Regions from separate parts of the Synechococcus sp. 60AY4M2 genome, predicted to be linked through region 4. Evidence: riboswitches for the same ligand, from Rfam matches in the RefSeq annotation. Region 4 holds a riboswitch; each other region holds the start of a gene.
The links. A riboswitch is a leader RNA that binds a small molecule or an ion and turns the genes downstream of it on or off. The one in region 4 is predicted to bind cobalamin.

Region 1 (7,499 bases), 730 kb from region 4:
GCTGTCTGGCAAGGAAAGACGCTTTCAGGCGTGGGTCAATCATCGCATCTCCAAAGCTATTGTCTCTAGGGCAAAGACCACAAACAGCGCTATTGCCCTGGAAGACCTGACAGGGATCCGGGAAAGGGTCAATCAACAGCCACGCAGCAAAACCGAAAGGCGCAGGGCCAACAGTTGGGCGTTCTACCAACTACGTCAGTTTCTGGAGTACAAGGCGAGGGTTGCAGGGGTTTCTCTGATTCTTGTGCCGCCCGCCTACACGTCGCAGACCTGCCACCGGTGTTTGCACATTCATCCCGACCCTGCGCAATCCTACCGCAGTGGAAAGAAGTTTAAGTGTGGGCACTGTGGATGGGAAGGGGATGCGGACTTGAATGGTGCGAATGTGATTGCGCTTTTGGGGGCTGCTGTAAACCAGCCTAGAGGTTCGTGGTTGGCTTGCCAACTGCAGGGCTACCGAAAGCCTGCCCTGTACTGCGAAGCAGTCAGGGTCGGGTAGTTTACTGAATGAAAACCATTTATCAATGGATCTCTGCGAGAACAATGGATCTCTAAGGATTGCTTGGATCGATGAAACGTATTCCTGTGCCGGCTCATATCCACTACGAATTTCTGCTGCGGGTGTTGGAGCGGCAAACCTTTCCGGCAGTGGAAGAACAGGATTTTGGCAACCGAGGCCGCACGCAAGAGCTGATCAACTCCCTGCGCAAAGCCCTCACCCAACAGGTGCAACTGGAGGAAGAGTGGCGACAGCGGGGCTATCAGGTGGACTACCGCTGGAATATGGACGAGCCTCAGCCTCCCTCTTGACCTTCCAGCCCACTGTAAGGTTTAGCATCCTTTCAGTGGCATTGGGGGGGTTTTCCAAGATGCAGGTTGTTTTGACGGTGCCCAAGCTGGCCTGTGGGGCCTGTATAGACACCATTGCGCAAGCGGTGCGGCAACTGGATCCCCAGGCGCAGGTGGAAGGGGATCCCAAAACCAAACAGGTGCGGATTACTTCTGAGCGGCCTGTGGGCGATTTGCGGCAGGCCCTCACCCAGGTGGGATATCCCCCGGCCTAGTCAATTTTGGGTCGAGAACGGTCGGCCGTCTGTTTTGAATTTCTGTACAGATGGCTGCCTTCGCCCTGCCCAGGGTGGAGAGTAGCTGTCGTTTCATCAACAAGGTGTTGCCATGTCTGCCCATAAAGGGTCATCGGCTGCACTATCGGCCTCTGCGCCTTCTCCTGAGGGCACCTGGCAGTTGGCCCTGCAAGGGATGAGCTGTGCCTCCTGCGCCCGCAGCATCGAACAGGCCCTCGCTCAGGTGCAGGGAGTATCCTCCGGATCCGTGAATTTTGCCAGTGAGCAGGCCACCGTCAAAGGGGATCCCAGGCTGGTGGATCCGCAGGCGCTGATTCGGGCGGTGGAGCGGGCGGGGTATCGGGCGCGCCTTATCCAGGAGGATTGGCAGCTGGACGATCTGTCGGATCCAGAGCGGATCGCCCAACGGGCCGCAGAACGGGAACTGAAGCTCAAGGTGGCGATAGGGGTGGGCATCAGCACGGTGCTGGTGATCGGATCCCTGCCGATGATGCTGGGGATGGACATCCCGGGCTTTCCCATGTGGCTGCACAATCCTGGGTTGCAGTTGCTGCTGACGGCTCCGGTGCAGTTTTGGGTGGGCAAGCATTTTTATCGAGGCGCTTGGGCCGCTTGGCAACGGCGCTCGGCGGATATGAACACGCTGGTGGCCTTAGGGACGAGCGCGGCTTTCTTCTATTCCATTTTCCCAACGGTTTTCCCCGACTCTTTCCATCGGCAGGGACTGCATCCCGATGTGTATTACGAAGTGTCGGCGGTGGTCACCACCTTGATCCTGGTGGGCAAGTGGATGGAGCAACGGGCTAAGGGGCAAACCTCCGAAGCCATTCGCAAGCTGATCGGGCTGCAACCGAAAACGGCGAGGGTAATCCGCCAGGGGGTGGAGCAGGATGTCCCCATTCGGGAGGTGCAGGTGGGGGATCGGATCCGGGTGCGCCCCGGCGAGAAGGTGCCGGTGGATGGGGTAATCCTAGAGGGATCCTCCACCCTCGACGAGTCGATGGTGACCGGCGAGAGCCTGCCTGTACTCAAATCGGCGGGGGATGAGGTGATTGGGGCAACGCTGAATCGGACGGGCAGCTTTGTGATGGAAGCGCGGCGGGTGGGCAAAGACACAGTTCTGGCCCAGATCGTGCGCTTGGTGCAGGAAGCTCAGGGATCCAAAGCCCCAATTCAACAGGTGACGGATCGGGTGACTGCCTGGTTTGTGCCGGCAGTGATCGGGGTGGCAGTTCTAACTTTCGTGCTCTGGTGGGTGCTGGCGGACAACCTGACGCTGGCCTTGGTGAACACGATTGGGGTGCTGATCATCGCCTGCCCTTGTGCGCTGGGGTTGGCAACCCCCACCTCGATCCTGGTGGCCACGGGACGAGGGGCAGAATTGGGGATCCTGGTGAAAAGTGCCGACAGCCTGGAATTGGCCCACCACTTGCGCACGGTGGTCTTGGACAAAACTGGCACCCTGACCGAAGGTCGCCCTACCGTCACCGATATTTGGGCCCACGGCTCCTCTCCCCTGACGGTGTTGCGCCTGGCAGCGGCGGTGGAGCGGCACTCGGAACATCCTTTGGCCCAGGCGGTGGTGCAGAAAGCCGAAGCGGAAAAAATTGCCATCCCTCCTGCCCAGCATTTTCAGGCAAGGATAGGCAGTGGGGCAGAAGCCTGGGTGGAAGACCAGTGGATCCGCATCGGTCGGCTGAGCTGGCTACAGGAGATGGGGATCCCTTGGGATCCCTCTTGGTCAGAGCGGGTTCAGAATTGGGAAAGCCAGGGCAAAACGGTGATCGGCGTAGCGCAATCCCAGAGTCTGGTGGGGCTGTTGGCCATTGCCGATCCGCTCAAACCCACCTCTCCTGAGGCAGTGCAACAGCTGCAACAGATGGGTCTAGAGGTGATCCTGCTAACCGGGGATAACCCCACTACGGCCCAAGCGATTGCCCGGCAGGCAGGCATTCAGCGGGTAATTGCCCAAGTCCGCCCCGATCAGAAGGCAGCTTACATTCGCAGCTTCAGACAACCTCGACACCGGGTGGCGATGGTGGGAGATGGCATTAACGATGCTCCGGCTCTGGCAGAAGCCGATGTGGGGATCGCCATTGGCACAGGTACGGATGTGGCGATGGCCGCCAGCGATATTACCCTCATGTCGGGGGATCTGCGGGGAGTCGCCACAGCCATTCAACTCAGCCGGGCCACCCTCAACAACATCCGCCAGAACCTCTTCTTCGCCTTTATCTACAATACGCTGGGGATCCCGATTGCCGCTGGGGCGCTCTATCCCTTTACAGGCTGGTTGCTCAACCCTATGCTGGCGGGGGCAGCCATGGCCCTGAGTTCCGTTTCGGTGGTCGCCAATGCCCTGCGCCTGCGACACTTTCAGCCCCCCAGACCAGCGGGCCGGCGTTAGGCCCTCTCCCAGGGGCAAGGGGGATTAGCGCGGCAACAGTTTTGCTGCCCTTTGAGCATGAGTCTGCCGTACCGCTCATGCCTCAGGGCTATCTTCTGGCAGACAAGGACATCCCCCCCAGGGGGCTTGGTGAACGACAAGCGGCAAGCTAACCTAAAAGGCTCAGGCAGACTGGGGAAAGCGCGGTGCAAGTCCGCCACTGTGACGCAACTGTGATGGGATCCCTCCCTCAGCCAGAACACCCACCTGCCGTTGTCCTGTACCCCTTGCGATTCACAAGGAACGGAGTTTTTTGTGTTGAATACCCTCAGTGTTTCCCCTCCGCTTGCGGTTGGGCAGTCTCCTGTTGTCCCCCTGCCCCTGTTGCTCATCGGCCACGGATCCCGTGACCCTGAAGGGCAGCAAGCCTTTCTGGAGCTGGCCCAAGTTTATCAATCCCTCACCCCCCATCGGCCGGTGATCCCCTGCTTTTTGGAGCTAGCCCAGCCCAGTATTGCCCAGGGGGTGGAACAATGCTTGGCCCAAGGGTGGCAGGAGATCGTGGCCCTGCCGCTGCTGCTTTTTGGGGCGCGCCACAACAAGTTCGACGTGACGGTGGAGCTGGATCGTCTGCAGGCCCTCCACCCGCAGTTGCGCATCCACTACGGCGGGCCGCTGGGGATCCGGGTCGAGATCTTGCAACTGTTGCGGGAGCGATTGGCCACTCTGCTGGCTGCCCAGCCGCAGCAGATCCCAGGGGCGGAAACGGTGTTGCTGTTTGTCGGTCGCGGCTCCAGCGATCCCGAAGCCAACGCCGAAGCCTGTAAGCTGGCCCGGCTGCTTTGGGAAGGATCCGGGTTTGCTGCCGTGGAAACCTGCTTTATCGGCATCACCCATCCCCGCCTGCCGGTGGGTCTGGAGCGGGCCCTCTCTTGGCAGCCGCGCCGGGTGGTTGTGCTGCCCTATTTTCTCTTTACAGGGGTGCTGGTGAAAAAAATCGAGGCGGCGGTGCAAGAACGGCGACGCCAATACCCCGAGATCGACTGGCTGATGCTGCCGGAATTGGGCCTTGTGGACGCGGTGCTGCACAGCCTGCAGCAACTGGAGCAGGAAGCTCTCCAGGGCCAAACCCTGATGAACTGCCACCTCTGCAAGTTTCGCCTGGCGGTGAGCGCAGAGCTGGGAGCGGGGCATACTCATCACCATGACCATGACTCCCATGGGCACGGATCCCATCACCATCACTCTCACCATCACCACAACCACGGCCATACCCCCGCAGCAGCAGCGGATCCCTGGGCCGAATTGCAGAGCTACCACCAGCGGGCTTGGCAAGTGCCCTAAGCGAGAAACAGAGGCTGCCGGCGGGATAAACTGAGATGCAGGCAGGCGATCTGTGAACCTGACCTCTGGTTCTCCTGCTCCGGTGGTTCTGCTAGCGAAAAAACAGAAACGATGATGTTCTCCCGCTCCTCTTGGGTCTCAGGTGCCGCTGCCGCGGGGAGCGGGATCTTTGTCTTCGCGTTGGTGGTGGGCCTGCTGGATCAGATCCTGCCGACCCTGCCCAAGGTTTCCCTGTCCTTGGCCGGGATCCCTGGGCTCCTGGCTGCAATTGGGGCCTCCTACGGGGTTTGGCGGCTGGTTCAGATGGGTCTGCAGTCGCATTCCTGGCCTGACTTTCGAGAATCGCTGTTGGCGGCTGTGTCTCCCTTCGATCCTGCCGATCACGGTGGTAGGCCGCGGCAACCCGAAGTGGATCCGCGTCCTCTGCAAGTGGCTGAGGAGATCCGCCAAACCCAGCTTCGCCACCAAAAGATCCTCGACCGCACCAAGCAGCAGGTGAAAGCCGAAATCCAAACCTGCGAACGCCCCCAAGCGCAACTGCGCAGCGAGCAGCAGCGGTGCCGAGTTCTGCAGGCCCAAGCCCAACGGTTGCAACGGCACTTGCAAAATCTCCAAACATCACCCCCGCCCTCTTCCCCAAACTCCAAACCGGCCAAACCCACACCAGAGCGGGAACTGCGCCACAGGCTCCGCCAACTTCAATCGCAAGTTACCACCCTAAAAATAGAGCTGGAACGGCAAGGGATCCAACTGCAGCAGTCGGAAGCCGAGCGGGCCCAACTCCAGCAGCAGCAGCAAAAACTTAAGCGCCTCCTGCAGCGCACAAAATCCGAAAACCAAAAGCTGCGCTCCCAACAGGAGGAATGGGCCCGGCAACTGGAGCAATCCCAACAGGAGTTGCGGACTTTGCGGGAGTCCTACCGCGCCCTGCAGACCCTCTGGGAGATAGGCTCTACCCTAACTCCCAAGACGACTGCTTCTGAAATTGCCGCCGCCGAACTCTCTGGCACCTCCGGCTAGCCGCAGCCTCGGCTCACCCGCTGCAGGACAAACACACTCCCTTCGCTGCCACGCCCAATCCGCAGGTCCTCATCCAAATAGGTGATATCCAGCCAACCCCTTGGCTCGCGGCGGCGAACGTCGATCTGCACCGCCGGGATCCGTTTGGGATCCCGCTCGAGCAGATAGAGAAAACTCTCGATCTCGTAGCTCATCAAGGCCTGGGATCCGAGCACCAAGCGCTCGAAAATGACCCTGACCCGGCATTCCGACTCTGGGTAGAAGCGGGCCGCCACCGCCACAACTCCCCGGGGCAGCCAAGCCTGCAGCCAGCCGGATCCCTGGATCTCCGCCACGTTAAAGACCCGCCCAGCTTTGGCCCGAATGCACTGGTAGATCTCGCCGGTGGTCAGAAGGGGCAACTGGGCCAGCCGCAGCAGGTCTGTGCTGGTGGTAAATAGGGTAAGCCAGTTCCCCTCCAACTGTTCAGGAACAGAGGTTGGCCTGGGGGTGGGGTTGAGCGCCTCCAAAGCAGCAATGTGAGACAAGATCTGGGCTTTCTGGTCAGGGGAAACCTTCCGGCCTCGGTCAGCCCCCTCCAGCAGGCGCAACAGGGCCAGCTTTTGCTCAGCCAAAGACTCAGGCATGGGCACACTCCACAGGCACCGGCCCTATTCTAGAGAACACGGGATCCCTCTGCCCTCAACCCTCCGCTTCCACCGGCTTCAGATTTAGATTTATTAGATCCGCCACCTGCTCGTACCCCAAGCCGGCCCGCACCAGCAGCGGCTCCGGCCCCGTGAGATCGATCACCGTCGAGACCTGGGCCCGATAGGGAGCCTCGTCATCCAGCACCAAATCCACCTGTTTCTCCAACTGTCGCATTTCCTCGGCGGTAAAGATTCCCCCCTCTTCCCAATCCCCAGCAGAGTCAAAACCCACCTCCAAAGAGCCGACGGGATCCCCGCCCAGCTTGGCCGAGGTGGAGACGATGGGATTGCCCAGCTCGGCCAACAGCGCCTGACAGATGGCCGAATCGGGCACGCGGATGCCGGTGGTTTTCCGCTTGGGATCCATGACCAACTTGGGCACCAGCTTGGTGGCCGGCAGCAAAAACGTAAACGGGCCCGGGATCAGCCGCCGCATCAGCCGATAGGCGGGATCGCTCACTTGGGCATACTGGGCAATTTGGGAAAGCGAAGGGCACAAAAAGGTGAGGGGCTTGTCGTTGGAAAGCCGCTTGAGACGCCTTACCCGCTCCACCGCCTGCTTGTGGGTGACATCGCAGCCAATGGCATAGACCGTATCGGTGGGGTAAAGCATGACCGCCCCTTCCCGCAGAGCGGCTGCAATCCGTTGGATGGAACGGGCCTGGGGATGCTGTGGATGGAGCTTAAAATACTCGGCCATTCGGGAGAAAAAAGCAAAACCTCAAGACTCGGAGCGGCTAGGGCTTTCCACCACTTCCGCAACTCCCCCAGAACGAGGGGTAGGCGGCACCGACAGGGATCCCTGCGGCCAATCTTTTAGCCGTTGCATCAGCGCTTGAATATGCAGACGAGGCAAATAGGGCCAGTCGCCTGCTTCCTCCAAATCCTGAAGCACCCGATAGAGCTCTTGCCGGGTGTTGGGCAAAGACTCTCGGAAGGCCCCCTCCAAAATCGTGCGGTGCAGATCCTCCAACA
Region 2 (7,499 bases), 1.0 Mb from region 4:
CCCGTCCACAGCCAGTTGTCCAGCCAGATCTTGGCCAAGATGGGCAGGGTCAAGCCCTCCGTTCCGCCCAGAACCAGGCCGGCTGCCAAGATCAGCCCTTCAAAAGCAAGGAACCCTAGGATCAGCATGGCTGGGATCCAAAGATAGTTCAGCAGCAATTGCCTTGGCCTAATAGGTTTGGACTGAGAAAACAGAGGTCGGTAGCCGGCAGCAAAAGCGACCCCCACCGTGCCGATCCCCAAGACCAACCCCCAAGCAAAAGAATCAGGTGTACGGGGATAGTTGTGCCAGGTGTAGCCAAAGATTTGGTTGGCCAGCCAAATCATCGAAGCGCTAATAATTGCCCTTTGGCGAGTTAACGTGGTGCCCGCGATGATGCCAACAGTTACAAAAGGAAGCGTGCAGGTATAGGCAATGTTGCTCAGGCAGCCGATGGTGGTAAATAGGCTGGGCCAAAATCGACCTTGGGCTAGATCTCGGCTGGCTTGGATCCAAATTACTTCTGGGATCCCGCGGCGAGGCTTGGGGATGGACTGGACAAGAGCTTGTAGGCTAACCATAGGCTAATCTCCAGGAAAAAGGTGAGCTTTCAAGGGGCAGTTCTTTAGCAGATGCTCCTGGACAATTTGCCGCGCTACTTGGGGGGTAACCCGCTTGTACCAGGTGCGATCTCCGGAGTAAAAAACCACCGGCCCTTGTTGACAGACTTCTAGGCATCCGGAAGTAATGACCTGAATATCCAAATTGGCTTCCCGCAGGGCCGATTGCAGAGCTTCCACAACGGGCTGATAGTGGCGAGAAGGATAGCAGCGGCTGGAACGGCAAACCGCCAAATAGGGCCGCTTGAGGGGGTTATCTTCATACGGGATCCGCTCTTTTCCCTCGACGTAAATGGCCCGCAGGCGTTCATAAAGGGAGAGCTTCTGATAGTCGGCTTTGCCTTCGGGCAGGTAGTCTTCTCCTGGCCCCAAAAAGGGACTGGGCAAAAAGATCTGCAGCAGCGATTCCTCTGCTCCGTTCCAAAATTGGATCCCCCATTGGCGAGGCTGGCCCTGCGGATTGAGGCGGCGATAGAGGGCGGCGCGGCCGACCAATCTTTTGCGGCGCAGCTCAGGTGGAGTTCTGCTGTAGGGGCCGCCCTGGTGCTCTTCTAGACACAGGTGCAAATGCCAAGTTTCGGTGGCCACGGTCAAATAGCCGTCGTAGAGCACACAGAGAGCAGGGGGATCCTTGAAGGCCGCCTCCAGCACTCCTCCCTCCACCACCTGGCCCACTTGGATCTCGGCCCAGCGCTCCTGAAAGAGCTCATAGAGCAATGGCCCAAGACAGTCGATGTGAGCCGGGATCCCTTCGTAAACGGTTGTCCAGCCGGTGGGGAAAACCTCTTGCCAAGTCTGGTTTAAGGGCGTGATCCAGGGACTGAAAGCGGCCATAGGTTGCTCCTATTGGATTGGCGGAATGCGGGCAATCACCCCCTTTTTGATGGGGCGCTCTGCCCAGGGCAGGATCCCATCGGGCTTTGTCAAATACAGCTCCGCCGTTTGTAAGATTGGCTCTACATCTTTTGGATCGAGATCGCCAAAGACATAGGTCATCTTCCCCGGGGCTGCTAGGGCAATCACGCAGGCATGGCTGCAGCCGCTCATACAGGCAACTGGCTTCAGGTGCAATTGGGAATTGAGCACTTGCGATTGCAAGGCGGCCAGGAGCATTTCTCCTTTGCTAGTCCCTTCTTTTTGGCCGTTCACCCAGCGAGATCCGCAGGTGGTGCAGATCCAGAGGTAATGTTCGGCCTCAGCTTGAGCCGAAGTTGTCGATGGAGAAAAGTTAGGAGATAGAGAGTTGGTTGAGATCGCCATAAGTTGCATCCAAACTAAACCGTAAAGCAGACAATCAACTTGGAAAGTTCTCGCTAAAAGTGGTCAGCCGGAGAGTTAAAAACAGCCTGGGATATCGCTAAAATTGCCCCCGCAAGTTCACCCTCAGCGTGCGGCCAACTCCGGGATAGCCGGGGAAAACTTCATACTGCTCATCCAGCAGGTTGTCGATCCCCAACTCTAGGCTCAGGGCCTCAGCCAACGGGATCCCGCCGCGCAGAGCCACGGTGGTGTAGCCTGGCAGGGATTCCGTATTGGCATTGTTGGTAAAAAAGCTCCCAATGTGATGGACCAAAATCGAGCCGTACCAGCCCTGCTCGTGGCGGTAGCTTAGGCCTAGATTGAAGCTATCGGCTCCTACAAAGGCTAGCTCTTTGCCAACTGTGGCCGGGTTAAGGGCAGCGCGGATGATGGGATCATTGAGGGTATAGTTGGCAAAAAGCGTCCAGTTTTCCCCCAAACGCAAATCTAAAGCCGCTTCCAGGCCGGTATATTCGACCAGCCCGATATTTTCATAGGTTCCCCGGCGCGGCCCAAGGCTGACAAAGGTGATGCCATCGCGGATGCGGTTGTGGGCAAAAGTTAAGCGCAGCAGGCCAAAATCTCCCAAGGTTTGATCCAGGCCGATGTCCAAGCTCTCCCCTCGCTCTGGGCGGAGATTGGGGTTGCCATCCACTTCAAAAAAGCCGCGCAGCCGAAAGAACAATTCCGAGATCAAGGGGGTGCGAAAGCTGCCGGCGTAGCTGGCCCTCAAGGTAGTTCCCTCGGCAACTGCCCACCGGATCCCCACAGCCGGCGAGGTGGCCGAGCCGTTGGCCAAACTGCTGAAGTCCTGACGGATGCCCAGGTCGAGGTGGAACTGGGGATCCGGGCTGTAGTCCAGGCGGGCAAACAGGGCCCCCTGGTTAACCGTATCGTCGTAGTTGATATTGGCAGAACCCCTGGCAAAAGAAAAAGTCGTATTGCGGGCTGAGATAGAGCGATAATCTGCCCCCAAAACTCCCTCTAGGTTTTCGCCGGCCTGCCAAGCATATTGAAGCTGGGATCCCCAGCCATTGCGCAAGATGACGTCGCGGGATCCCTGGCTTTGCGGAGCGCTGAAGCGGTAGTTGAGATCGTCCAAAAAGACTCTTGCCTGCAGGGATCCTGTTTCCTGAGTCCACAGCCAACTGAGATCCAGCAGCAGATCGTTGGTGTTTTGCTCTGCGTCGGGAGAGGGAAACTCTACACTGCCGGGCACGCGAAAGGCTTTGTTGAGGTAGAGGGCGTTGGCTGTTAGGACTTGATCTTCGGCCAGTTGCCAGGTGAGCTTGGCCTGCAAGTTGTGGTACTCCACCGCCGAGTTTTCCCGCCTGCCTGACTTGCCCAGCCGCTCAATGGCAAAGGGAAAGTCGTTGTTACTTTGCAGACGGCGATAGCTGAGCACCCAGCCCAGATCCTGGGCTTGGCCGCGACTTTGGATCCCTTGCTCATTGAGACCGTAGCTGCCGACCGCCGCTTCCAGCACCGTCTCCGTTTCTGGCTGCGGCTCCACCGTGACGATGTTGATCACGCCGCCAACGGCGTCTGAGCCGTACAGGGTAGAGCCGCCGCCGGGGGAGACTTCAATTCGCTCGACGACATCGGTGGTGATTTGGGAGAGGTCAAACCCCCCGAAAAAACCCAGATCGTTGAGAGGGCGGCCATCCAAGAGCACCAATACCTGCGCCGTTCGCGCCCCTCGCATGAATTGAGAGCTAAGAGCTCCCAACTGAGTTCCCGCTGTGCCATTGCTGAGGATCCCGGGCAAGTAGCGCAGGGCTTCCTGCACCGTCCTTGCCCCTTGCTGGCGCATCTGCTGGCGGGTGATGACGTAGACTGGGCGGGAAGACTCTCGCAGCAGGCCGGGACGGCGAAACGGGGTGGTGACGGGTTGATTCAAAATCTCGGCGCTGAGGCCGGTATCCAAGATTGCCTGCCCCCAGGCCGGGATCCCCAAACTCAAGATCCCCAGCCCAAGGCTGAGACATACAGTTACTTTCATCCGGTTGCTCCTGCTTCCGTGCGACGCGGAAGGGCTAAGCTTTGAGCCAAAGCCGCAGGCGGGCATCCTGACTGAGGGCCTCAGCCCATCACAGTTGCGGCACAGCGCCGGATTTGCACCGGACTTTCCCCATTGCTTGCCCTGGCTGATCCCCAGGACAACCTGACGGCACGGCTTTCCTCCCCATTGCTCTGGAAAAAGCCGTGCTAGGCATCATACATTCCCTGCTGGGGAGTTCCTATCCTGCCGGGGGGGATCCCTGGGCAGTGAGGTCAACGGAAGATCATCTCCGCCACCGCGTCAAAGCCGGCGTCCAACAGCCGATCCAAGACTGACTGGGCCTGGCTGCGGCTGTCGTAGAGGCCGGCCTGCAGCACCCTCCTGCCGTTGAACACGGTCTCCACCGCTTCGGGGACGAGCTGCCGCAGCCGCTGCAAATCGTCGCTGCCCTTGGGGGTCACCAGCACACGAAAGCGGGTGGCCGACTCTGCTGGGGCTACCGCCGGTTCTGGAGCCGCGGCAACGGGAACAGGGGGGGTTGTTGGGCTGCTGCCCGCTTGTCGGCGAGCCGGGGGTGGCAGGAGGGTAGTAATATCCGTGAGAGGAGCCACAGATTGCTGGCGGACGGGAGTGGCAGGAGCAGGCTCAACCGGTTGGGCAGGCGTGGTGGAGCCATCGGGGGTGAAGGGGACGGCAACAAACTCCTGGGGTTGAGCGCCTGCCGGCTGAGGGGGGGCACTGGGCAAAATGCGCCCTCCCGATCCCGCTGCAGGAGGGGGAACGGGGGCAGTCGATTGGGGCACCGTCACCACCGGCAAGGTGGGAGAGGCCGCCGCCGGCTGGGGATCCCTGCTGGGAGCCGGAGGCTCGGCCTGCGGAGTTGTGGGCAGCGTCAAGCCGCCTGCCGCAATGGGTGGCGGGGCGTTGCTGGGCAGCGCAGCCACCGTGGTCTGGCCGGCCAGATCCAGCTCCCCTTTGGTTTTGCCGGCCAGTTGGTTGCCATTGGCGTTGAGGCGCAGGCCGCGGGTGGCGTTGTGGATGTCGTACTGGCCGTTCCCCTCAAAGATGTTGTTGCCGGGATCCGAAGCCGTGCCCAAATCTGGCTGGGCGGTGGTGATAGCTGTCAGGCCAGTCTCCAGGTTGCGGGCAATGAGATTGTTGCGCAGGATGGGACGGGCGCTGCCGCCGACCACAATGCCGGTGCGGTTTTGCAGGATGCGGTTGTTGCGCACAATCGGCGCCGAGCGCTGGTCGATGGTGAGGCCAAAGCCGGTCTCTTGGAAGAGGTTGTTGACAATGGTGGGCTGGGAGGTGCCCAAGACGGAGATGCCGTTGGCCCCGTTTTTGTAGAAGCGGTTGCCTTCTATCCAGGGGTTGGAGGCGCCGGCGATGAAAATGCCGTCGTGGATGCTGCCCACAAAGCTGTTGTTGAGAATGCGCGGGGAAGCCGATTCTACCCAGAGGGCGTAGCCGCGCCGACCCTGGTTGCGCAGGGTAACCCCCCGCACCTCTGAGCCGGTCTCTGCCAGCAGGGCAACGTTTTGCCGGGCCAAGGTCGGGCTCATGTAGGTGCCGCCGCCATCGATCAGGTAGCCCTCTCCCAAGGTGGACTCGTCCCCGCGCAAGATAAGGCCGGCCTTGAGGCGGATGGGGAAGACTTCGCCGCTTTCTGCGCTGTACACCCCCGGCAGAAGCTGGATGATGCTGCCGGCTGGCGCCCGGCTGATGGCATGGGTGATGGTCTTGAAGGGGTTGTTGCGGGATCCATCCCCTTGGGTATCGCTGCCATTGGCGGCATCCACAAAAATGGCGGGGCGGTCGTCCGGCAGCGGCGGCGCTTGGGGCAGGGCCTGCTTCTCCAAAAGGCCGGTGTCCAGGGAAGTTTGCGCCCAACTGGGATCCCTTCCTGCCGCCAGCAGTAAGCTGGTGCTCAACAGCAAAGAGGTGGCCAGTCGCGTCAGCGTCGCGGAGCCGTGACGCTGCAACCGCAAGTCAGGCAGGACTGCTGTAAATTGGTGTTCGCCGGATTTCTGCAGACGGATGAACGATAAGGAAGAGATCATAGGAGTCATCCCCACACCAGGCTGGGCCAGAGAAAGAAGGAGGGTCGAGGCTATCCTACCAAACCTGACAGGCAGGATCCTGCCCTCTTCCCCAACTCCAAATACGGACTGATGCAGGCTTCTTTTTGTAGATCCAACGCTACCCCTAGAGTATACCCTTGCCATGACCGACGAAGCCCTTGCCCGCGAAGGCTCCTCCCAAGAGTTGCCGCTGGCTTCCCTCTCGTCTGGGCGCCCCCTGCTCAACCTGCTGTTGTTGGGGATCCCAGCCCTGCTGCTGCTGCTGGGCCAGTGGGCAGGGCAGCCGGCCCTGGGCTGGGGGGCGGTGCTGGCTTGGCTGGGCCTGGCCGGCTGGTGGGGGCAGCCGCTCTGGGTGCAGATCGGGCGCGACCTCTGGCAGTGGCTGACCACCTGGCCCAGCCTGGGGTGGGCGGCAGCAGCTCTCGGCTTGGCGGTGATGGGAGGATTGGTCTGGAGTGGAGCCTCCTCGGCCCTGGGATCCCTGAGCTGGGAGGCCATCGGGGCTTTGGGCGAGGTGTTCGGGGCTACAGGTCAGATCCTGATCGCCCTCCTGGCCGCCTACATCGCCTGGCGGCAGTACGTCATCTCCCGCGACCTCACCATCCAGCAGAACATCATCACCCAGCAGCAGACCATCGACGCCTACTTCGAGGGCATCTCCAACCTGGTTCTCTCCCCTGACGGGCAGTTGGACGACTGGCCCCTGGAGCGGGCCATTGCGGCCGGGCGCACGGCGGCGCTCCTCAACGGCGTGGATCGCTTTGGCAAAGCCAAGATCCTGCGCTTCCTCTCCACCGCTAACTTGCTTAGCCCCCTGCGCCGCGACGAACACCTGGGCCGGCCCATCCTGGACGGCAAAGGCGGCTACCAGCGGGATCGCCTCAACGGGATCCGGGTGGTGAATCTGGGCACCATGCTGGAAGGGGCCGACCTGCATGGCACCCTGCTGCGGGGGGTGGACTTCAGCGAGGCCAGCCTGGAAAGAGCCAACCTGCGGGATTGCGACCTCAGCCACACCAACCTCTGCGGGGCCAACCTGCGCAATGCCGACCTGCGCGGCGCCGATCTCTACCGCGCCCTCTTGTTTGTGGGATCCCTGCAGACGGCTTCTCCGGCTCAGCCAGGAAAAAAGCCCGATTTTAAAAGCGGGGCCTACGCCGGCGCCATCGTGGCCGGCGCGGACTTTCGCCGGGTGCGTCGCCTTTCCCCCGAACAAAGAGCCTACCTGGCCGCCTGGGGAGCCAAGCTGGATCCTGAGCCCCCGCTTCCCCTCAACTCCTCGGCCAGCCGTTTGGATCCCGGCGGCGAAACCGAGCCCTTACCCCCTCCTGCCGAGCCGCCGGCCTCCCGGAGGCCTTGATCCAGAGCCAATGGCCGGCAAACCTGGGTTCAACGCCAGCGCTGCCATGGTCATGGCAAACAGCCATGAAACAGCTTGTGAGTTGATCCCAGCTCCCCTCTCCCTCTGGGAGAGGGGCTGGGGGTGAGGGCCTGCCGGAGAACCGTTCAAGCTAG
Region 3 (7,499 bases), 1.2 Mb from region 4:
TCTGGTGGAAAAGCGCCTCCTCAAGCAGTGGTTTCTCAAGATCACGGCCTATGCCGACCAACTGCTGGCTGACCTGGAGAAGCTCTCCGGCTGGCCGGAGCGGGTGCTCACCATGCAGGAGAACTGGATTGGCCAGTCGGTAGGGGCTAGGGTTGTCTTCAAAACCGAAACAGGGGAGGAGCTGCCGGTGTTCACCACCCGGCCTGACACCCTCTGGGGAGCCACCTTCATGGTGCTGGCGCCGGAGCATCCCTTGGTGGAGAAGCTCACCACCCCTGAGCAAGAGGTTGCCGTCAAGGCCTACCGGGCCGAGGCCGCTGCCCGCAGCGAGATCGAGCGCAGCGCCGAAGACCGCGAAAAAACGGGCGTCTGGACGGGATCCTACGCCATCAACCCCGTCAACCAAGAGCGCATCCCCATTTGGATTGCCGACTACGTGTTGATGGGCTATGGCACAGGAGCCATCATGGCCGTGCCCGCCCACGACCAGCGGGACTTTGAGTTTGCCCGCCAGTTCGGCCTGCCCATCAAGCTGGTGGTGCAGCCGCCCCAAGGGGGGGTGACGAGTGCTGAAGATCTGCAGGCGGCCTGGACGGGGGAGGGGGTGTTGATCAACTCCGGCCCCCTGGACGGGATCCCGGTGGGCAAAGGCCCGGGGCAAAGTGTAGAAAGGGCCATCGCCTGGCTAGAAGAGCAGGGGCTGGGAGAACGGCAGGTCAACTACCGCCTGCGGGATTGGCTCATCTCGCGACAGCGCTACTGGGGCTGCCCCATTCCCATCATCCACTGCCCCCACTGCGGCATTGTGCCGGTGCCGGAGGAGGATCTGCCGGTGCTGTTGCCCGAGGATGTGGAGCTGACGGGGCGAGGGGGATCCCCCTTGGCCCAGTTGGAGGACTGGGTAAAGGTGAAGTGCCCCGCCTGTGGTGCCGACGCCCGCCGCGAGACGGACACGATGGACACCTTTATCTGCTCCTCGTGGTATTTCCTGCGCTTTAGCGATCCCCGCAACGACCGCGAGATCTTCCGCAAGGATCTGGTCAACGCCTGGCTGCCGGTGGATCAGTACGTGGGCGGCATCGAGCACGCTATCTTGCACCTGCTCTACGCCCGCTTTTTCACCAAAGTGCTGCGGGATCTGGGGTTGCTGAATTTCGATGAGCCCTTCTCCCGCCTGCTCACCCAGGGGATGGTGCAGGCGCGCACCTACTACAACCCCAACAAGTCCGGCAAGGATCGCTGGATCCCCACAGCGCTGGTTAAGGATCCCAACGATCCGCGGGATCCCGAAACCGGCGAGCCTCTGCAAGTTATCTACGCTACGATGTCCAAATCCAAGGGCAACGGCGTGGATCCGGAAGAGGTGCTGGCCAACTACGGGGCAGACACGGCCCGCATGTTCATCCTCTTCAAGGCGCCGCCGGAAAAGGACTTGGAATGGGACGATGCCGACGTGGAAGGGCAGTTTCGCTTTCTCAACCGCGTCTGGCGACAGGTGTACGACTTTGTCAGTCGCGGTGGCGGGACGGCGTCCTTGCAGGCCAAGGTCGAGGCGGGATCCCTGACCAAGGCGGAAAGAGATCTGCGCCGTGCCGTCCACACGGCCATCAAGGAAGTCAGTGAGGATCTGGAGGAGTACCAGTTCAACACTGCCATTGCCGAGCTGATGAAGCTGAGCAATGCCCTAGCCGAGGCGGGGATCCCGGACTCGCCCGTCTACGCCGAAGGGATCCGCACCCTGGTCTTGCTCCTGGCGCCCTTTGCCCCCCACATTGCCGAAGAGCTGTGGCAGGCCCTGGGCGGTACCGACTCGGTGCATCGCCAGTCTTGGCCCAGCTACGACCCGGCGGCGCTGGTGGCCGATACGGTAACGATTGTGGTGCAGGTCAACGGCAAGCTGCGCGGCTCCTTTGAAGCCCCTGCCGATGTCACGCCGGAGGAGCAGGAGCGGCTGGCTCTGCAGTCGGAAGCGGCCCAGAAGTATCTCCAAGGGGCGACGCCGAAGAAGGTCGTCGTGGTGCCGAAGAAGCTGGTCAACGTGGTTGTCTAGCTCTCCGTTTGCTCAGATAACCTCCCCCCCTGCATAGGCAAGACCCAGGAGCAGGGCTTAGGATACTGCCTTGGGGTTTAGTTCTTGTCTGCCTATGCGCAAGCGATGGGTTCTCAAGCCGCAGCAGCTTCCTCTGCTGTGGATGGCCATTCAGCTAGCGGTCGGGATCCCTGCCCTGGCCCACCCCAGCAGCTCTGCCAATCCTCCGGCTGCCCTTGAGGCTGCCACCCAGCGAGTTACCGAAATCCACGGCGGTGCTGGCCCCTGGGCGGTGGTGGGTTATCGCATGGGGATGCGGGCTCTCAAGGAGCTGGGCTTGGCAAGTCCCCTCCCCCCCACCTCCCCAAGTCGCTTTGTGGTGGAAGTCATTCACGAGTCGCCGCTCCAGATTCCCTTTGCCTGCATCGTGGATGGGTTGCACGCCGCCACTGGAGCCAGCTTGGGCAAGCTGAACTTAAAGCTGGTGGAGGTGGACTCCCTGGACAAAATGCGCAGTGTTGTCATCCATCGAGAAACTGGCAAGCGAGTGGAGTTTCAAGTCTTGCCTGGGTTTATTGCTAAGTACCGAGAGCTGCCCCCAGAACGGCTCATGGCAGCGGGGCAAGAAGTTCTTCAAATGGCCGACGAGGCTCTTTTCCGTCTCACGATTAGACCCTAGCGCCGATCCCCCCCAGCAGGATGGGAACTCCAGGGCGGGAGAGATATGATGCCTAGCACGGCTTTTTCCAGAAGGACTAAGGAGAAAGCTGTGCCGCTAGGTTGCTCTGGGGATCAGCCAGGGCAAGCAATGGGGAAAGTCCGGTGCAAATCCGGCGCTGTGCCGCAACTGTGATGGGCAAAAGCCCTCAGTCAGGATGCCCGCCTGCGGCTTCAGCTCAGGGCTCAGCTCAGAGCCCTTCCGCGTTGCACGGAGCAAGGAGCTGACATGAAAAAGACAGTTCTAGGTCTCAGCCTTGGGCTGGGAAGTTGGGTTTTGGGGATCCCAGCCTGGGCGCAAGCAGTCTTGGATACCGGCCTCAGCGCCGAGATTTTGAATCAACCCGTCACCACCCCGTTTCGCCGTCCTGGCCTCTTGCGAGAGTCTTCCCGCCCCGTCTATGTCATCACCCGCCAGCAGATGCGCGAGCAAGGGGCAAGAACCGTGCAGGAAGCCCTGCGCTATCTGCCCGGCATCCTCAGCGATGGCACAGCCGGCACCCAGTTGGGGGCTCTCAGCTCTCAGTTCATGCGAGGGGCGCGAACGGCCCAGGTGCTGGTGCTGTTGGATGGCCGCCCCCTCAACGATCTGGGTTTTTTCGGGGGGTTTGACCTCTCGCAAATCACCACCGATGTCGTCGAGCGAATTGAAGTCTCCCCCGGCGGCGGCTCTACCCTGTACGGCTCAGACGCTGTTGGCGGCGTCATCAACATCGTCACGGTGGAGCCCCAGCCAGAAACGGAGACAGTGGTGGAAGCGGCGGTCGGCAGCTATGGCCTCAATGAGCAAGGGATCCAAAGCCGCGGCCAAGGGCAGGAGCTGGGCTGGGTGCTCAGCTACCGTCGCCTGCAGAGCAACAACGACTTTCCCTTTACCATCCGACGGCTGGGCAAGTCGGGCAGGCGGGAAAACTCAGCGGTGGAGTACCACAACTTGCAGGCCAAGCTCACCTGGCAACTGGCCGAAGACCAAGTCCTAACGGCCAACGCCCTCTACCTCAACAAAACCTTCCGCGTGCCCGGTAGCGTAGACTTTCCTTCTCCCGATGCCGAGCAAACCACCAACGACCTGCTGCTGGATCTCAGGTGGCTGTGGACTCAGGAGACAGGATCCCTGCAAGCTCGACTCTTTTTGGACGATCTCAACTACCGCTTCAGCGCCCCGCAAAGCCAGGGATCCCGCGACCTCATCCTGCGCGATAGCTGGGGATCCCAGCTCCAGTATGCTTGGAAAGCCGGCGAAAACCTAGAAGGAGTCCTGGGGGCAGATTATCGCTCCATCTCAGCCCGCAATACAACTTTTTCGTTTGCCAGGGGTTCTACCAATGTCAACTACGACGATACGGTTAACCAGGGAGCCCTGTTTGCCCGCCTGGATTACAGCCCAGATCCCCGTTTCCACCTCGACTTCGGCATCCGCCAGGACTTCAGCAGTTTGGCCAGCGGCTCGGCTACCTCGCCTGCTCTAGGGATCCGCTGGGCTTTGGCGGAAGGCACCACCTTGAGGGCCAGCTATGCCGGCAGCTTTCGCACTCCCTTGATCTCGGAATTGTTCTTCCGGCTGCGCGGCTTTTTTGAAGTGGATGGCAACCCCAATCTCCGCCCAGAGCGAGGGGAAAGCTTTGACATTGGCTTAGATCAAGCCTTGGGAGATTTTGGCCTGCTGCGCTTGACTTTTGCCCACAACCGCATCCGCGATGGCATCACCTTTGTCAGCCTTGGGCCGCGCCGAGGAACCTATGAAAATATTGGGCTGGTTGAATATACCGGCCTGGAGGCAGCCTTAGATGTGCGGCTAGGGGAAAACTGGACGCTTTTTGCCAACTACACCCTCAATGATCCCATCATTCGCGCCGCCCTTGACCCAGCTACAGTTGGCAAGCAGCTAGCCTTTGTGGGAGCCGATAGCCTGAACTTAGGCCTGACCTACCGTCACGAGCAAGGCTGGTACAGCTCAATTTTAGTCCATCACATTGGGAGCTTTTTTACCAACAACACCAACACGGAATCCCTACCAGGCTACACCACCGTAGCTTGGCGAGGAGGGATCCCGTTGACTGAGGACCTAAGCCTAGAGATGGGGATCGACAACCTGCTGGATGAGCAGTATGAAGTCTTCCCCGGCTATCCCGGCGTTGGTCGCACGTTGAGGGTGAACTTGCGGGGGCAATTTTAGCAACATCTCAGGTTGTTTTTGAATTCTGGCTAACCATTTGTGGGGTGCTTCTAGTTTGGAAGCAACTGTATGACGATCTCAACCAGAATCTCGACTCAAGCTGAGGCCAAACATTACCTTTGGGTTTGTACCACCTGCGGATCTCGCTGGGTCAACGGCCAAAAAGAAGGGACTAGCAAAGGAGAAATGCTTCTAGCCGCCTTGCAATCGCAGGTGCTCAACCCTCAATTGCAGCTTAAGCCGGTTGCCTGTATGAGCGGCTGCAGCCATGCCTGCGTGATTGCCCTGGCAGCCCCTGGAAAGATGACCTACGTGTTTGGAGATCTCGATCCCCAAGACGTGGAGCCAATCTTGCAAACAGCGGAGCTGTATTTGACAAAGCCCGATGGCGTCCTGCCCTGGGCAGAGCGCCCTCTTAAAAAGGGGGTGATTGCCCGCATTCCACCAGTCCAATAGGAGCAACCTATGGCCGCTTTCAGTCCCTGGATTACGCCCTTAAACCAAAGTTGGCAGGAGATTTCCCCCACTGGCTGGATAACCCTCTACGAAGGGATCCCGGCTCACATCGACTGTCTTGGGCCGCTCCTCTATGAGCTCTTCCAGGAGCACTGGGCTGAGATCCAAGTGGGCTGTGTGGCGGAGGGGGGAGTGCTGGAAGCGGCCTTTACCAGTCCTCCTGCTCTCTGTGTGCTCTACGACGGCTACTTGACCGTGGCCACCGAAACTTGGCATTTGCATCTGTGTCTAGAGGAGCACCGAGGCGGCCCCTATGGCCGAACCCCCCTAGAACTGCGCCGCAAAAGATTGGTGAGCCGCGCCGCCCTCTATCGCCGCCTCAATCCGCAGCGCCAGCCTCGCCAATGGGGAATTCAATTTTGGAACGGGGCAGAGGAATCTCTGCTGCAGATCTTCTTGCCTAGTCCCTTTTTAGAGCCAGGAGAAGACTACCTGCCCGAAGGCAAAGCCGACTATCAGAAGCTCTCCCTCTATGAACGCCTGCGAGCCATTTATGTCGAGGGAAAAGAGCGGATCCCTTACGAAGATAACCCTCTCAAGCGGCCCTACTTGGCGGTTTGCCGCTCCAGCCGCTGCTATCCTTCCCGCAACTATCAACCGGTTGTGGAAGCCCTGCAATCTGCCCTGCAGGAAGCGAATTTAGATATTCGGGTCATTACTTCCGGATGCCTAGAAGTCTGTCAGGAAGGCCCTGTGGTTTTCTACTCCGGCGACCGCACTTGGTACAAGCGGGTTACACCTCCAGTAGCGCGGCAAATTGTCCAGGAGCATCTGCTAAAGAACTGCCCCCTGAAAGCTCACCTTTTTCCCGGAGATTAGCCTATGGTCAGTCTGCAATCCCTTGTGCAGTCCATCCCCAAACCTCGCCCCTGGATCCCGGTTGCCATTTGGCTACGAGCTGCCCAAGACTTGGCCTGTGGCCGATTTTGGCCCAGTCTATTTACCACCATTGGCTGCCTCAGCAACATTGCCTATACCTGTACGCTGCCTTTTGTAACCATTGGCATCATCGCGGGCACTACGTTAACTCGCCAAAGGGCAATGGTTAGCGCCTCGATGATTTGGCTAGCCAACCAAATCTTTGGCTATGTCTGGCACAACTATCCCCGCACGCCTGACTCTTTTGCCTGGGGGGTGGTCTTGGGGATCGGCACGGTGGGAGTAGCCCTGCTAGCCAGCTACCGCCCTCTCTTCTTCCAGCCCCACCCTCTCCGAGCCGGACGATGGCTGTGGAATTATCTTTGGATCCCAGCCATGCTCATCCTAGGTTTTCTTGCTTTTGAAGGGCTGGTCTTGGCGGCCGGCCTAGTTTTGGGAGGGACAGAGGGTTTAACCCTACCTATTCTCGGCAAGATCTGGGTGGATAACTGGCTGTGGACGAGCTTTTGGCTTGGGATTCATACTCTTTTGGTGTGGGACAGGGCACGTCACTTAGGTTTTAAACAAGCGGGCTTGGATCTCTAAGAATTCGAGATTGACAATTTCAATTGAGGTCAAGAGAGTACATTCACGCTCAGCTTGCTGTCCACTTGGATTTGTTCAATTCAATGGCGCGATGGGAGCTGGGGGCAGCCCTATTGGTCTCAAGCTCTCGAAGGGCGCCGCCCTATGGCTGTCGGAGCGGGCTGCCGACGAGGGCCGGGCGAAGAACCGCCTCTTGGTGGAGCTGGCTAGCGACAAAATCCCCTAACACCTTCAGGCTTTGGAGCACGACTGTGTAGCCAAGAAATCTGGACACCGCTGCGATGGCGAACTAGCCTAGAGGCAACTTCCGTACTGTTTCGTGGGGTGGGATCCATGCTGAGGCCCAGTCTTTTGTTGTCCGGATCGGCGCTTTTGGGTTTGCTGTCTTGGCTGTGTTTGAGCGGCGAATGCGGCTGGTTGGCTTCCCTGCGCAAGGGACGGGGCGCTGTCCCTGAAGTTGCCTCGGCGCCAGCGCAGAGTGTTCAAGTGACGGCATTTGCCGATGAACCCGATCCTGAGCTCCTGCTCAGGCAACAAGCCCAACTGCAAGCCCAAGTACGGCAGCTTGAGCAGCGCTCTCAGGCGCATCAGTTGCTG
Region 4 (7,499 bases):
CACGCGGCGGCGAGGGGTGCGGGATGCCCGCGAGCTGTTTATTGCCTACAACCAGATCGAGGTGGAGGATCTGGCGCTGTTGGCAGAGGAGCTCAACCTCTCCGAGGCCAGTCTGGAAAACGCCATTATCCTGCGCAACGAGTTTGGCCGCGACTGGATCAGCCGTCTTTTGAGCCTTTCCAACGCCGAGATTCAGGAGTTTTGCGAGCAAAAAATGGGCAACAAGGCCTCGATCCTGGCCCTGCAGCGCAAGCTCACCCGTCTCGACGACCTCAAGTACATCCGCAACAGCCTGCCCCACAACTACATCGGCGAGATCCTGGAGGCCCTCAGCCGCGGCATTCACGTGGTCATCGAGTTCGGATCCCAGTCCAACCTGCTCTCCTACATGTTGGCGGCCAACGTCATCACCCGCCGCATTCACCAGGCCTATGTGCAGCAGACGGAGCGGTACTTGCAGTCCAAAAATCCCCTCGACCGGCCCCGGCAACTGTGCATCACCATCGAGGAAGCGCACCGCTTTCTGGATCCGCGGGCGGCCAAGCAGACCATTTTCGGCACCATCGCCCGCGAGATGCGCAAGTACTTTGTGACGCTGCTGGTGGTGGATCAGCGCCCTTCCAGTCTCGACCGCGAGGTGATGTCGCAGTTGGGCACCCGCATCACGGCCCTTCTCAACGATGACCAAGATATCGAGGCTGTGTTCACGGGTGTAGCCGGCAGCCAGAACTTGAAAACGGTGCTGGCCAAGCTGGATTCCAAACAGCAGGCCCTGGTTCTCGGCCATGCCGTGCCCATGCCGGTGGTGGTGCAAACCCGCTCCTACGACCAGAGGTTCTACGCCGAGATCGCCGACCCCGACTGGTCGCAGGCCGAAGATGCGGAGGTGCTTTGGGCAGCTCAGAAGGCCAAGGAGGAACTGGGGCTGTAGGGAGGGCTGCCCCACAGCCCGGTCATCAGGCGCAGCAAAAAGCGCCGCAGCGGCGGAAAGCGTATCATCCCTATCAAAACCAAGCGCCGCAAGACCACCAGGGGCCAGTAGGAGTTGGAGAAAGTGCGGGTGAGGAGATCCGTAAAGAGCAACACCACCCAGTTTTCCCAGCGGCGACGGCGACCGTAGCGCCGCAGGACTTGGACCTCTCCCAAATCCTCCTGTCGTCTCCAGGCGTCCAGCAACACTTGGGCCAAGGCAGCGGCATCGCGGATGCCGAGGTTCAGCCCTTGGCCAGCTACGGGATGACAGTGGTGAGCGGCGTCCCCCACCAAAGCCAGGCGGTGCTGATAGTAGCGGCGGCTCTGGCGCAGGCGGGCCGGGAAGACTTGGGGCGGGTTCAGCAAGGTAAGGTAGCCGCCCTGGTCGCCGTAGTAGCGCTGCATCTCGGCCAAGAAGTCGGCCTGGGAAAGGGCCAGCGTGGCCTTGGCCTGCTCGTGGGGCAGGATCCAGACCACCTGGCAGCGGTTGCCGGGCAGGGGCAGGATGGCGAAGGGGCCGGCAGGCCAAAAGCGCTCGTAGGCGACGTTTTGGTGGTCTTGGGCAGGGGCCACCAGGGCGGTGATACACGACTGCCAGTAGTCCCAGCCGTCGCTCGGGATCCCTGCCCGCTGGCGCACTTGGGAGCGCAGGCCATCGGCGGCTACCACCAGGGAGGCGGCCAGCCGGCGGCGGCCTTGGGTCGTTTCCAGCTCTACCTCAGCCGCAGCCTCCCCGTAGGTTACGCTCTCCACCCTGGCTTCGTAGTAGCAGGTGATCTGGGGATCGGCAGCCACCCGCTCCTGGAGCACCTGCTGCAGCCGAGCATGTTCGCCGCAGTAGAAAACTGCCGTTTCCCCCACATCCTCCGGCCTAAACGTCACCCGCTGGGGAGCGTCGGCGTCGGTCAGAATCACCTGGGCAAAGGGTGTGATGTGGGGAGCCAGCGCCTCCCACACCCCGATGGCCCGAAAGATGCGGATCGACAACGGCGAAAGGGCATAGGCCAAGGGGCGCTGCCTGACTGCCTCAGCCGACTGGGCCTCAATGAGGGCCAAGCGCAGGCCGGATCCCTGCAGGGCACAAGCTAGGGTCAAGCCCGCAATGCCGCCGCCGACGATGATCACGTCGTAAACGGCTGCCAAGGTAGTCGGAGTGGGAGCAAGGGTTGTCATTTCTAGTGCTGAGTGCTGTGGGCAACTACTTCTGGGCGGGCGGAGTTTGCCGGCGTGGCGGCCCGCACCGCTCGGAACATGCCAAAGCGGCAGAGGCCAGTGCCGAAGGCCAGGCGCATGAGCAAGAAAGTGGGCACCTCCCGCAGCGACTTGATCAAGCCCACCAAGCCAAACTTCAGCAACCCTTCGGGACGGACAACCCCCTGCCAGATGGAATCCAGCCAAGAAGGAAGAGTTTCTTGCGTCCAGTCGGCAGTTTGCACCTGTCCTTCCACCAGGCCCGTGGCTTGCAACTGTTCGGCAAACCCCTCGATGCTGGAAAAGGCGGGGTGCGACCACTGATCCAACAACTGCCGCATCACCAGCCGCTCCCAGAAGTTGAGGGGCTTTTGACGGTCGTCGCGCTGGTTCCAGTCCGCCACCACCAGGATGCCGCCTGGCTTGAGCACCCGCAGCATCTCGCTGGCGTAGCGAGCCTTGTCCGGCATGTGGGGCCCCGCCTCGATGGACCAGACCACATCAAAGCTGGCGTCGGGGAAGGGCAGGTTGAGGGCGTCGGCCACCTGAAACCGGACGGGCAGATCGGGGGGGGTGAGCTCCTGGGCCCGCTGCACCTGCTGCGGGCTGATGGTGATGCCGGTCACCACAAAGCCATAGTCGCGGGCCAAGATGCGACAACTACCGCCAATGCCGCAGCCCACATCCAACACCGTCGTCCCCGGCGGCAGCCGATCCAGCCCGCCCCAGCGCACCATCTCGTGGACAAAGTCGTGCTTGGCCTGGATGAAGTTCTTCCGCCGCGGCGGGGATCCGTAGTGGCCCAGGTGAATATGCTCGCCCCAGTAGAACTCCAGGATCCCGTCTCGCGTCCATTCGTCGTAGGCGCGGGCTACCGATTCAGGAGAGCGGTACTTGCGGGCGGTCAACAGGTAGGCTCCCAATCCTATAGCTAGGAGCAGGACTAGGCCCCAAAAAACCCAGAGTGTTGGATTCATTAGAACTACCTTGAGATGGCTAGAGGTGGCAATTGATGATTGTTGCTGCGGTGGCAACAGACACAGCGGGGATCCCTTCTGGCCTCCGTTGATCCAGCGGAGCAAAGCCCCACTCTCATCTTGCCCTATTTGCCAGCCGCAAGGCGGCCTAGGAGTGTCGTAGCCGCACGGTTGCCCGCGGAGGAGACGCTGGCCTGAGCAACCTTGCCGGGGGCTAGGTGGCCTGGAGCTCCTCCCTTAGACGCTGAGTGGCTGCCACCATGTTTTTCAGGGCAGGGATCACTTCCTCCCAGCGGCGGGTTTTTAGGCCGCAGTCGGGGTTGACCCAGGTTTGCTCTAGCGGCAAGTGGGCCACTCCCAGGCGCAGTTGCCGGAGAATCTGCTCGGTGTCGGGCACCGCCGGGCTGTGAACGTCGTAAACGCCGTTGCCTACCTGGTGGCGATAGCCGGCTTGGGCAATCTGCAGCAAGGTTTTGTTGCTGCTGCGGCTGTTTTCGATGGAGAGGACGTCGGCATCCAGACGCTCGATGTGCTCGATGATGTCCCCGAACTCCGAGTAGCACATGTGGGTGTGGATCTGGGTTTCGGGCTTGGCGCCAGCGGTAGTCAGGCGGAAGGCCTCCACCGCCCAACTTAAGTATTCTGGCCAGCGCTCTTTTTTCAAGGGCAGCCCCTCTCGCAGCGCTGGCTCGTCCACCTGCACCATCGCGGCTCCGGCAGCTTCCAAGTCGGCCACCTCTGCCCGCAGGGCCAGGGCAATTTGCAGGGCCTGCTCGCGACGGGAAACGTCAACGCGGGGGAAGGACCAGTTGAGCATGGTTACCGGCCCTGTCAGCATCCCCTTGACCGGCTTTTGAGTCAGAGATTGGGCCACCTTGAACTCCCGCACCGTCATGGGGCGAGGGCGAGACACGTCGCCGTAGAGAATGGGGGGACGCACGCAGCGGCTGCCATAGCTCTGCACCCAGCCGTGCTCGGTAAAGGCAAAGCCCTGCAGTTGTTGGGCGAAGTATTCCACCATGTCGGTGCGCTCGAACTCACCATGCACCAGCACATCCAGGCCAATTTCTTCTTGGATGCGGATGCACTTGGCAATTTCGGCGTCGATGGCAGCTTCGTATTCGGCCTGGGAGATCTCGCCCTTTTTGTACTTGACCCGCCACTGCCGGACTTCGGGGGTTTGGGGAAAAGAGCCGATGGTGGTGGTCGGCAGCGGTGGCAGCTTGACCTGCCGGCCTATACGCTGCTCGTAGGGAAGGGAGCGCTGGAAGTCCTGCGCCGTCAGGTTGGCCAAGGCCTGGCGCACTGTAGAGTTGGGGGGATTGAAGTCCTGGAAGGCCTGCCACTGCTGCTCCAGCTCCTGCTGCTGGGCGGCGGTGTCTTCGCCGTTGAGGGTGCGGGCCAGCAGAACCACCTCGGCCAGCTTCTGCTCGGCAAAGCTGAGAACATTGCGCAAAGGCTCTGGCAGGTGGGTTTCCAGAGCAGCGTCGTGGGGCACAAATTGGAGCGAGCAAGAAGGCTGCACCCGCAGGTTGGGGGCTAGGGCTTGCAGCTCTTGCAGAGTGGCCAGAACGGCTTTGGGCTGGATCTGCCAGACGTTGCGCCCGTCCACTACCCCCGCCCCCAGGATCTTGTCGGCGGGGAAGCCGTGGGCTCTGACCAGTTCCAGGTTGTGGCCGCGGGTGAAGTCGAGGCTGAGGCCAGCTACCGGAAGCTCCACCGCCCAGGGGTAAGTCTCCCCCAAGTCGTCAAAGTAGGTAACCAGGTGGAGAGGGATCCCCACGCTTGCAAGCCAGCGGTAGGTCTGCTCCACCGCTTCCTGAAGACTTTTGCCTTCGCTGGTCACCAAGATGGGCTCATGGACTTGCACTTCCCGGATCCCCAGGCGCTGCAGCTCCTGCAAGAGTTCTCTGTAGAGAGGAAGCAGCTTCTCCAGATCCCCCCGCAACTCGCCAGAGCGCTGGCTTAGAGCAAGAAGGGTAACCGGACTGAGGAGGACGGGGCTGGTGCGGTTTCCTAGGATCCCTTGCGCCCGTCGCACCGTGGCCAGGAAGTCGTCGAAATGGGCCTGAGGGATCGCGTCGGCCTCAATTTCCGGCACCAGGTAGTGGTAGTTGGTGTCAAACCACTTGGTCATTTCCAAGGCCGGCAGCCCCTCCTGCCCCCGCGCCATGGCAAAGTAGCGCTCCAGGCCTGATAAGCTCTGAAACCGGGAGGGAATCAGCCCCAGCCAGGTGGCCCAGTCCAAAACGTGGTCGTAGAGGGTTTGATCTCCTACGGCAATGTGGTCGAGGTTGGCCTGTCGCTGGGTTCGCCAGGCCTGACTCTCCAGATCCTGCAGCGTCGCCAACAAGGCTTCCGCCTCCAGGGTGCCGCCCCAAAAGGCCTCCAGGGCTTTCTTCAGCTCGCGGCGCTTGCCCATGCGGGCATAGCCTAGGGTTTGAGTTTCAATGGCCATAAGGTACCTTGTCCTGAATCGAATTCGGTAATTGAGGTTGCCGCCAGTTGTCATCCAACCTAGGCAGCAAGAGATGGCCGCCGACATGCCTATCGGTGGCATCCCGGCAGAAGGTTTTCCCTAGGCCAGGAAACCTGCCGGAGCTGTCAAGGCGTTCCTTCACCCTGGCGGCTTGCCCACTCTGCACAGGGGGATGCCCAGAGGACTCTTTTGTGCAACCAAAGCGAGCAACCGTCCTCCTAGCTGCCCCTGAGCTAACTGCTCAGCTCTCTTGTCCGCGCTTTTGACTGAGTGCCTACGATCCGAGAGCGTCGAAAATCCGTAAGCAGGCCGATGAAAAAACTTCGAGACGGGAACGGGCTAACGTCAAAATGGGGAGCATATCTGTACCTCGCAGATATGGTGAACTGTGGAAAAACCGCCGGCGGGCATTCTGACTTGCTCAGTTTTGGAGGGGCTGGCTTGCGTCTCAAGGCCTCTTGCAACAACGAACTAGGGATCCCAAGTCCAAAACCGGCTCACAGCTGCGGGACAGCGGCAGATTCTCACTGCACTTTCCCCGTTGCCTCTGACGGCTGATCCCCGTCAGAACCGACAGTAGACTTTATCCTATCACTGGTTTTAGCGGGACTGGGCGGATTTGAACCGCCGACCTAGCGCTTAGGAGGCGCTTGCTCTATCCAGGCTGAGCTACAGCCCCAGGTCAGGTACCTCACTGATACTAGCAGAGAGGCTAGGGGGTATCGCCGCAAGGCTGCCGAGCAATAGCGTTCTTATGGAATTGCTGGAACAAAGGCTTTGCTTTCTGACACAAAACCCAACGCGGCGGCTCACCCCAGTAGTACTCTTTTTTCCAAATGGGCAAGCGCTCCTTGATTGCATCAATGATGTAACGTGCTCCAGCAAAAGCGGCGCCGCGATGTTCAGCTGTAGCACCAACCCAAACCGCAATATCACCAATTGCAAGATGACCCTGGCGGTGACAGGCAACAGCACCGCAGAGGCCAAACTTGGCGTGGGCTTCTCGGAGGATCTTCTCGCCCTCCTTCTGGGCAAGGATCTCGTAGACTTCGTACTCCAAGCTGAGAACAGGTTTGCCCTGGCTGTGGTTGCGTACCCAGCCCTCGAAGGTTACTAAGGCACCCGCTGTGTTATTGACGAGCAAACGACTGAGTTCAGCTGGCTGGATGGTGCTATCCACAATTAGAAAACGCAGCATTTAGCCCCCACAAACTGGTGGAATGAAAACTACCAAGGCACCTTCATCTATCGGCCTAGTCAAGTCACAGAACTCATGATTGACAGCAACCTTAACGTCCTCCGCTGCTAGCGAAAATCCATACTTTGCTTGCAGCTGCTGATAGAGCTCTAGGTAGTTTGCTGCACTGGTTTGCAGCACTTCGCTGCTCCGCTGAGCCTGTTCCCGCAGCACTGCTACATATTGAATTGTTACGGTCTTACTTAGGACAGATTGAGTTACCATGGCTGCAACTACCCCAAACTGATTGGAAAGTGGCATACTCCTCGGCGGTATTGACGTTCATGAGCTCGACCTCATGGTTGGGGGTAACTAGGGTGCAGGGCTGCCTGCTGAGGATTTCCACAGGGCAGTACACCCCTTCCGCGTAAGCCCTTTCTAGTACCGCTGCAGCTTGAGGAGTATAGATGGCGCAAAGAGCTTCCGGGAAGCCGCGCTCGGGGTTAACATAGCAAGTTGCGATTGTTTCGGCTTGGTAGTGATCCAGCAGCTTTTGGATTGTTTCTGACCGAAGGTTCAGTAGATCACAGGCAACAACCAACCAGTTAGCTTCAGGATGAGTATTCAAGGCAGTCAATAGGCCACTGATCGGGCCAACGCTTTCTACTAGATCTGGTAGTGTGGGCAAGAGCTCTAGAGCTGT

Region 1: another riboswitch for cobalamin. It lies ahead of SYN60AY4M2_RS10275 (sirohydrochlorin chelatase); the one in region 4 lies ahead of metE (5-methyltetrahydropteroyltriglutamate--homocysteine S-methyltransferase).
Region 2: another riboswitch for cobalamin. It lies ahead of SYN60AY4M2_RS02665 (TonB-dependent receptor); the one in region 4 lies ahead of metE (5-methyltetrahydropteroyltriglutamate--homocysteine S-methyltransferase).
Region 3: another riboswitch for cobalamin. It lies ahead of SYN60AY4M2_RS01900 (TonB-dependent receptor); the one in region 4 lies ahead of metE (5-methyltetrahydropteroyltriglutamate--homocysteine S-methyltransferase).

What each region holds. Positions count from the first base shown of each region.
Region 1 covers NZ_AUMZ01000001.1:2,333,833-2,341,331, reverse strand. Annotated here, with positions in the region: gene SYN60AY4M2_RS10295 (RNA-guided endonuclease TnpB family protein) at 1-499, shown strand, start outside; gene SYN60AY4M2_RS10290 (DUF5340 domain-containing protein) at 571-810, shown strand; gene SYN60AY4M2_RS10285 (heavy-metal-associated domain-containing protein) at 870-1,064, shown strand; gene SYN60AY4M2_RS10280 (heavy metal translocating P-type ATPase) at 1,177-3,492, shown strand; cobalamin riboswitch at 3,621-3,757, shown strand; gene SYN60AY4M2_RS10275 (sirohydrochlorin chelatase) at 3,787-4,815, shown strand; gene SYN60AY4M2_RS10270 (hypothetical protein) at 4,927-5,835, shown strand; gene SYN60AY4M2_RS10265 (PAP/fibrillin family protein) at 5,832-6,461, opposite strand; gene SYN60AY4M2_RS10260 (L-threonylcarbamoyladenylate synthase) at 6,517-7,224, opposite strand; gene SYN60AY4M2_RS10255 (hypothetical protein) at 7,246-7,499, opposite strand, start outside.
Region 2 covers NZ_AUMZ01000001.1:603,092-610,590, reverse strand. Annotated here, with positions in the region: gene SYN60AY4M2_RS02680 (hypothetical protein) at 1-560, opposite strand, end outside; gene SYN60AY4M2_RS02675 ((2Fe-2S) ferredoxin domain-containing protein) at 564-1,433, opposite strand; gene SYN60AY4M2_RS02670 (DUF1636 domain-containing protein) at 1,443-1,859, opposite strand; gene SYN60AY4M2_RS02665 (TonB-dependent receptor) at 1,957-3,900, opposite strand; cobalamin riboswitch at 3,940-4,081, opposite strand; gene SYN60AY4M2_RS02660 (DUF1565 domain-containing protein) at 4,173-5,963, opposite strand; gene SYN60AY4M2_RS02655 (pentapeptide repeat-containing protein) at 6,127-7,344, shown strand.
Region 3 covers NZ_AUMZ01000001.1:444,551-452,049, forward strand. Annotated here, with positions in the region: gene leuS (leucine--tRNA ligase) at 1-2,050, shown strand, start outside; gene SYN60AY4M2_RS01895 (formylmethanofuran dehydrogenase subunit E family protein) at 2,145-2,708, shown strand; cobalamin riboswitch at 2,790-2,931, shown strand; gene SYN60AY4M2_RS01900 (TonB-dependent receptor) at 2,976-4,922, shown strand; gene SYN60AY4M2_RS01905 (DUF1636 domain-containing protein) at 4,992-5,378, shown strand; gene SYN60AY4M2_RS01910 ((Fe-S)-binding protein) at 5,388-6,257, shown strand; gene SYN60AY4M2_RS01915 (hypothetical protein) at 6,261-6,902, shown strand; gene SYN60AY4M2_RS14585 (hypothetical protein) at 6,994-7,128, shown strand; gene SYN60AY4M2_RS01920 (hypothetical protein) at 7,236-7,499, shown strand, end outside.
Region 4 covers NZ_AUMZ01000001.1:1,608,145-1,615,643, reverse strand. Annotated here, with positions in the region: gene SYN60AY4M2_RS06990 (ATP-binding protein) at 1-931, shown strand, start outside; gene SYN60AY4M2_RS06985 (FAD-dependent hydroxylase) at 901-2,145, opposite strand; gene SYN60AY4M2_RS06980 (methyltransferase domain-containing protein) at 2,148-3,140, opposite strand; gene metE (5-methyltetrahydropteroyltriglutamate--homocysteine S-methyltransferase) at 3,355-5,598, opposite strand; cobalamin riboswitch at 6,004-6,209, opposite strand; tRNA gene SYN60AY4M2_RS06970 (tRNA-Arg) at 6,224-6,298, opposite strand; gene SYN60AY4M2_RS06965 (molybdenum cofactor biosynthesis protein MoaE) at 6,332-6,817, opposite strand; gene SYN60AY4M2_RS06960 (MoaD/ThiS family protein) at 6,818-7,081, opposite strand; gene moaC (cyclic pyranopterin monophosphate synthase MoaC) at 7,056-7,499, opposite strand, start outside.